2 linked regions of the Sulfuricurvum kujiense DSM 16994 genome follow. The protein of the gene in region 1 interacts with the protein of each later gene in a pairwise test. Links are inferred from orthologs where the notes say so. Each region holds a gene or a part of one and is shown on either strand. Other genes may lie near its edges. The genes, in order: leuS and ligA.

Region 1 (3,438 bases):
ATTTGGATTTGTCTCTTATTTTGAGATCGATTTCAATATCGAGAGTGTTGCGGCGCTGTTGATGATTTTAGGGTACTCGATCCATGATACGATTATTGTCTACGACCGTATCCGTGAACACATCCAAGAATCTAAAAACAGCGATTTTGTGATGATCGTCAATGAAGCGGTATCCCGTACCCAGTCTCGTACGACATTGACATCGTTGACGGTCTTTTTCGTCGTATTGACCCTGTTCTTGTTCGGCGGAGACATTATGCTCGGGTTCAGCTTCCCGATGCTGGTCGGTGTTATTATCGGAACGTATAGTTCGATTTTCGTTGCGGCACAGCTTGTTGTTTGGACGGGATTCAGTGTCGGGCGTTATCGTGAAAAGATGGCTGAAAAACAGAAAATGCAAGCTGAAAAAGAGAAAATGCGTGCTCAATTTGAGCAGGGCATTGTTTAACATTTGACAAGAGTATTTAGGAGTTTTTTTTGAATTACACCCCCGCATCGATTGAGGCCAAGTGGCAAAAAACGTGGAGCACGACGAAGGCCTATGAGCCTTCGGACGATTTTTCCAAACCTAAAAAATATGTTTTGAGCATGTTTCCTTATCCGTCGGGACGTATCCATATGGGACACGTCCGCAACTATACGATCGGCGACGCATTTGCCCGCTACTATCGCCAGCAGGGCTTTAACGTTCTTCACCCTATCGGATGGGACAGCTTCGGTATGCCGGCGGAAAATGCGGCGATCAAACACGGCGTCCATCCGAAAAAATGGACCTATGAAAACATCGCAACAATGCGCGGAGAGCTTGCCGGGCTTGGGCTATCTTTCTCCGAAGATCGGGAATTTGCGACTTCTAACCCGGAATATACGGCGTTCGAGCAGGGTTTCATCATCGATATGTTTAATCGTGGGTTGTTGTATCGAAAACAGGGGTTTTTGAACTGGTGCCCGCACGATTTGACCGTTTTGGCAAATGAGCAGGTGGTAGACGGCGGATGCTGGAGATGCGGAACGCCGATCGTCCAAAAAGAGATGTATCAGTACTACCTCAAAATCAGTGATTACGCCGAAGAACTTCTTGAGTCTTTAAAAACGTTAGAGGGAAAATGGCCGAAGCAGGTTTTGACGATGCAGGAGAACTGGATCGGAAAATCGTACGGTTTGGAATTTGCGTTTAAACTCGACGAAGAGAGCGAAGGCAAACTGGGCGCCGTGTATCAAAGCTTCGATGTCTTTACGACGCGTCCCGATACGATCTACGGGGTGAGCTACGCCGCCTTGGCTCCGGAACACGAGATTGTCCGCCATATGCTTTCGTTCGGCCTTTTGGATGAGGCTACAAGCGATGCTATCAAAGCGATGCAGCGGGTCAGTGCGCGTGACCGCGCCACGAGCCCAAAAGAGGGGGTGTCTCTGGGGATTCATGTCATCCATCCATTGACAGGGGCAAAAGTTCCGGTATGGGTGGCTAATTTCGTCCTTACCGATTACGGCTCCGGGGCAGTTATGGCCGTTCCTGCACATGACGATCGTGACTATGAATTTGCGGCGAAGTACAATTTGCCGATCAAAGCGGTTATCTTCCCGAGCGAGGGTGAATTGCCGCTGGGGTGCGCCTATACCGAAGCAGGGACGCTTCGTGAGAGTGCACAGTTCAGCGGTTTAGACAATGTTACCGCTAAAGCTTCTATCATGGATCATTTCGAAGCTTCTCACCTCGGTAAAAAAGTGATAAATTTTCGTCTCAAAGACTGGGGAATCAGCCGTCAGCGTTACTGGGGTGCTCCGATCCCTCTGATTCACTGTGAGTCGTGCGGAATCGTTCCGGAAGATAAAGCCAACCTTCCGGTCGCATTGCCTGAAGACGTTGTGATTAACGGTGAAGGAAATCCGCTTGAGCACCACCCGACGTGGAAACACTGTACCTGTCCGAAATGCGGGAAGAGCGCCGTCCGTGAAACCGATACGATGGATACCTTTATCCAATCGTCATGGTATTTTTTGCGCTATACGGTCAAAAATGATTACCAAAAGGCGCTTGACCCTGCAGCACTTGATTACTGGATGGGTGTCGATCACTACATCGGTGGGATCGAACACGCCATTTTGCATCTGTTATACGCACGCTTTTTTACGAAAATGCTCCGTGATCTGGGATACGTCAACTCAGATGAGCCGTTTGAGCATCTTTTGACACAGGGGATGGTTCTCAAAGACGGGGCAAAAATGTCCAAGTCCAAAGGCAATACCGTCGATCCCGGAGAGCTGGTTGCAAAATATGGTGCCGATACGGCGCGTCTGTTCATCCTTTTTGCCGCCCCTCCAACCCAGGAGCTGGAGTGGAACGACAGTGCGGTTGAGGGGGCATTCCGCTTTCTGAAACGTTTTGCCGATCGAAGCCAATACGTCAATGTTACCGATAAATTACCGAGTATCGAGCACAGTACCCTTTCCAAAGAGGAGAAAGCGGCCCGCAAAAAAGTGTATGAAGCGCTGAAACGGGCTCAAGAGGTATACGGTGAACGTCATACATTCAATACCATGATCGCGGGTGTAATGGAAGCGATGAATGCGTTAAACGAACAAAATAACCGCGATGTCTGGACGGAAGGGTATTGGATTTTAACTTCCGTGATGGAGCCGATCGTTCCGCATATCTGCTGGGAACTTTCTACCAACCTTTTCAACGGCAAAAACTTCGGTACGCAAACGGTACGAGAAGAGGTATTCGAAGTGGAAGCGCTGGCGCTTGGAGTTTCGATCAACGGTAAAAATCGCGCCACGATCGAAGTGGGTGTGAATGAGTCTCAAGAGGCGATTATCGAGATTGCCAAAGCATCCGTAGAGAAATGGATAGAGGGCAAAGAGATCGTCAAAGCGATCGTGATCCCCGGCAAGCTCGTCAATCTCGTCATAAAAGGGTAAAGTGTGAAATACTGGATACTGAGCGCATTGATCTTTTTAGCCGGCTGCGGTTATCAGCCTTCGAGCCATTTGGCTAAAAATGTTGTGGGCGACAGTGTCAGTACCGAAGTGGTAATTAGGATGGAAGACCCTCAAAATACCGTTATTATAAAAGATGCCGTCGATATGGCGGTTATTACGAGATTTAGAACGGCACTCGTTCCTAAAAATGTTTCGCATACCCATTTGAAAATAATGATAAATTCCGTATCTTTCAGTCCTCTCCGGTACGATACTAACGGCTATATCATAACCTACCGCACCGCGGTTGTAATGGGAATCAGCCGTACGACGGCGGGCAAAACGGCGAATTATACGACCAGCGGGGTATATGATTTCGATATTGAACCGAATGCTATTATTTCCGATCAGGCACGTTTTGAAGCGATCCGTCAAGGGGCACAAAAAGGGATTGATGTTTTCATAGCACAGGTATCGGCACAGGGTTCTGACTCGAAATAAGGGGTAAATATG
Region 2 (3,209 bases), 310 kb from region 1 along the record:
CGCAGCCGAGACTAGTCTATAAACAGGCGGTCATTATTGAGCATGGGATACCGATGAATCGAGAGCCGATTTATTTGCGCGTTCCGCCGGGGCATGCCAAAAATTGGAAAAAACACTGTCACGAATACGGTGCCTGCGGCGAGCGGGTTTTCTTTGTACACAACGACTGGTACGAGCGCGAGTATGTTCCGCGTTATAAGGAAAAACACGGTGACCGCGGGTATGACCACCGTGACAAAGGCAAAGGGAATGATCACGGCAAAGGTCGTGACAAATAATTATTTCCGTCACTTTTTTTGTATCGTCAAAAATTTCTGTACTTTTCTGTTTAGCCGAAAAGTACCAAAAGAGCATACCGTGATCCAAAGACGCGACGCTCCTCTTGGCACGACTGCCTCCGGAGCGGCTTTAGGTATTGGATCACGGGAAAATCATTACTGCAATAAATATGCCGCGAAAACATACATAGAGCCCAGCCGATGGCAGTAGTGCCGAATCGGCTGGTAGCGTTTTGTTTGAGAGGTGCTTTTCTTTTGATCCTTTACTAAAAAGAAAAGGATATTTATAAACTTTTGCGTAAAATCACACAAACACTTTACATTGCCGATTAAAAGACGAGAATCTTAATGACCCAAACCGACTATAAAAACGCCGTAGAACAACTCAAAAAATACTCTTACCACTATTACGTCCTCGACGATCCGATCACGACGGACGAGGAGTACGATATCCTCTACCATAAGGTGGTGGCGTACGAGCATGAGCATCCGAGTGAGATCATCAGCGATTCTCCGACACAGCGGGTCGGGGACGTGCCGCAGGATAAGTTTGATAAAGCACAGCATCTCAGCCGCATGTGGAGTCTCGAAGACCTCTTTGACCGCGAGGAGTTGGAGACGTGGGTAAACCGTATCACCAAAGGCTACGGCGATGTCCGCTTTTACTGCGAACCGAAATTCGACGGGGCGAGTCTGAACCTGATCTACGATAAAGGCGTACTCGTTCAGGCGATTACCCGCGGAGACGGGGTCGAGGGGGAAGACGTTACCCAAAACGCCAAAACGATTCAGAGTATCCCCCTTAGAATCGAGTACAAAGGGCGGATCGAGATACGCGGCGAAGTGGTCATTTTCAAAGAGGATTTTGAGAAGATCAATCTCGAGCGCTCCCGCAACGGCGAGTCGCTGTTCGCCAACCCGCGCAATGCGGCGGCGGGGAGCCTGAGACAGCTCGATACCCGGATTACGGCGTCGCGCCGTCTGGTATTTATGCCTTACGGCATTGGAGCTAATACCCTCGAGATCAAAAACCTCAGTGAGCGGATGGAGTGGGTCTATGGCCTCGGATTTCGCAATCCCCATATGACCCACTTGTGCGAGAGCGCGGATCAAATCGAGACCTTTTACCATGAGATGAGGGTTGAGAGGGATAACTTCGCGATGCTGCTGGACGGGATGGTGATCAAGGTCGACTCGATTGCGGTACAGGATGAACTGGGCTATACGGTCAAAAATCCCCGCTGGGCGGCGGCGTATAAATTCCCCGCCATCGAGAAGCTCACGACACTCAAAGAGGTGATTATGCAGGTGGGGCGCAGCGGTGTCGTCACTCCCGTCGCCATCGTCGAACCGGTCGATATCGAGGGGGTGACGGTCGAGCGTTCGACATTGCATAATTTCGACGAGATCGAGCGCAAAGATATCCGCATCGGGGACAAGGTGATCATTCTCCGCAGCGGCGACGTTATCCCCAAAATCGTCAAAGTCATTACGGCGGAGCGGACGGGAAGCGAGCAGGTGATTCCACGTCCTACGCAGTGCCCCGTCTGCGGAAGTGAACTGCTCGATGAGGGGGCGTTGATCAAATGCCAAAACATGGGATGCGAAGCGCGGGTGGTCAACTCGATCATCTATTTCGCCTCCAAACAGTGCCTTAACATCGACGGATTGGGAGACAAGATCGTCGAAGCGCTTCATAGCGCGGGGATGGTGCATGAGGTAAGTGATCTTTTTGGCCTCACAATGGATCAGCTCCTCTCATTGGAGGGATTCAAAGAGAAAAAGAGCCGCAACCTCCTCGATGCGATCGCGGCGGCCAAAGGGTGCGACTGCTGGCGCTTTATCAATGCACTGGGGATCGAGCATATCGGAGAAGTCGCCTCCAAAACCCTCTGCGGTGCGTTCGGTACGGCGTTTGATCGCTCATCCCGCGAAGAGATTCTGGCGTTGGAGGGGTTCGGGGGAGAGATGGTCGAATCGATCCTCGAATTTGTCCGCGTCAACAGCGAGAAGATCGAGAGACTCCGATCGATTTTAAACCCTGCCGCTCCTGTTAAGATCGAAGCGGCAGAGAACCCGTTTAAAGGCAAAAGTGTCGTCATTACCGGATCGATGAGCGTACCGCGCGATCACATCAAAGTGATGTTAGAAGAGTTGGGAGCAAAAGTCGCTTCATCAGTGTCGAAAAAGACCGATTACGTCGTGTACGGGGAAGATGCGGGGAATAAATACGATAAAGCGGTAGAGCTCGGTGTGACGCTCCTCACCGAAAGCGAATTTAGAGAAATGTGCGAAGCGGGCGATTCAGCGCCGCTTCCCGATATTGCTTCGACGCCGCAGGGGAGCGCTGTAGAGCCAAAATATAGCCTTTTTGATTAAATAGGCTGCGTACCCTTTAACTTTGATCCCTCCCGGGAGCAATCCCGCTCCGTATTCGCCGCCCAGTGCGATCATAACCCCTTGGTTTTTATACGTAAAGGGGTGTTTGGCTTTTCCTTTGAGCGAGCGGAGGATGTTTCGTGCGACATGCTCGCCGCCGCGCTCCGCCAGCTGCGCCGTGGGAGGGATAAATTTTCCCTCCTCCGTGATTGCCTGAGTGATATCGCCGATCGCATAGATATTCTCATGCATCGGGATGTTCAGGTTCGCATCGACGATCAGGTGCCCTTTGCCGTTCGTCTCAAACCCCAGATGCTGGGTGAGCGTCGATGCGGCGATCCCCCCGGTGAAGATCATAAACTCGAAATCGAGCACTTTGCCGCTGTCGAGGATGATCTGATTCTCCCGTACTTCGCCGATACGGTTGTTATGCCAGACGTGTACCCCCAGCTGGACAAGCCGTTGATGGGCACTCTCGATCAAATACGGATCCATTCCGAAGAGGATAGTCTCATACGCGTCGATGAGGTAGACGTCGACGCCGCGGCATCC

Evidence for each region.
Region 2: the proteins of leuS (region 1) and ligA interact in binary tests that used the Escherichia coli proteins (3 or more experiments, as listed by UniProt). The link is inferred for Sulfuricurvum kujiense DSM 16994 from one-to-one orthologs.

The regions. Positions count from the first base shown.
Region 1 is NC_014762.1:495,794-499,231, forward strand. What follows is about bases 91-3,201. They hold leuS (leucine--tRNA ligase), read left to right. Parts: upstream 91-477; coding sequence 478-2,925; downstream 2,926-3,201. Other genes in these bases: secF (protein translocase subunit SecF), read left to right, coding at 91-448; SULKU_RS02635 (hypothetical protein), read left to right, coding at 2,929-3,201. Outside these bases: more of secF, read left to right, coding at 1-90; more of SULKU_RS02635, read left to right, coding at 3,202-3,426; SULKU_RS02640 (GGDEF domain-containing protein), read left to right, coding at 3,436-3,438.
Region 2 is NC_014762.1:807,750-810,958, forward strand. The notes cover bases 260-3,141. They hold ligA (NAD-dependent DNA ligase LigA), read left to right. Parts: upstream 260-626; coding sequence 627-2,657; downstream 2,658-3,141. Other genes in these bases: SULKU_RS04145 (hypothetical protein), read left to right, coding at 260-278; SULKU_RS04155 (NAD(P)/FAD-dependent oxidoreductase), read right to left, coding at 2,583-3,141. Also shown: more of SULKU_RS04145, read left to right, coding at 1-259; more of SULKU_RS04155, read right to left, coding at 3,142-3,209. UniProt on the Escherichia coli protein: DNA ligase that catalyzes the formation of phosphodiester linkages between 5'-phosphoryl and 3'-hydroxyl groups in double-stranded DNA using NAD as a coenzyme and as the energy source for the reaction.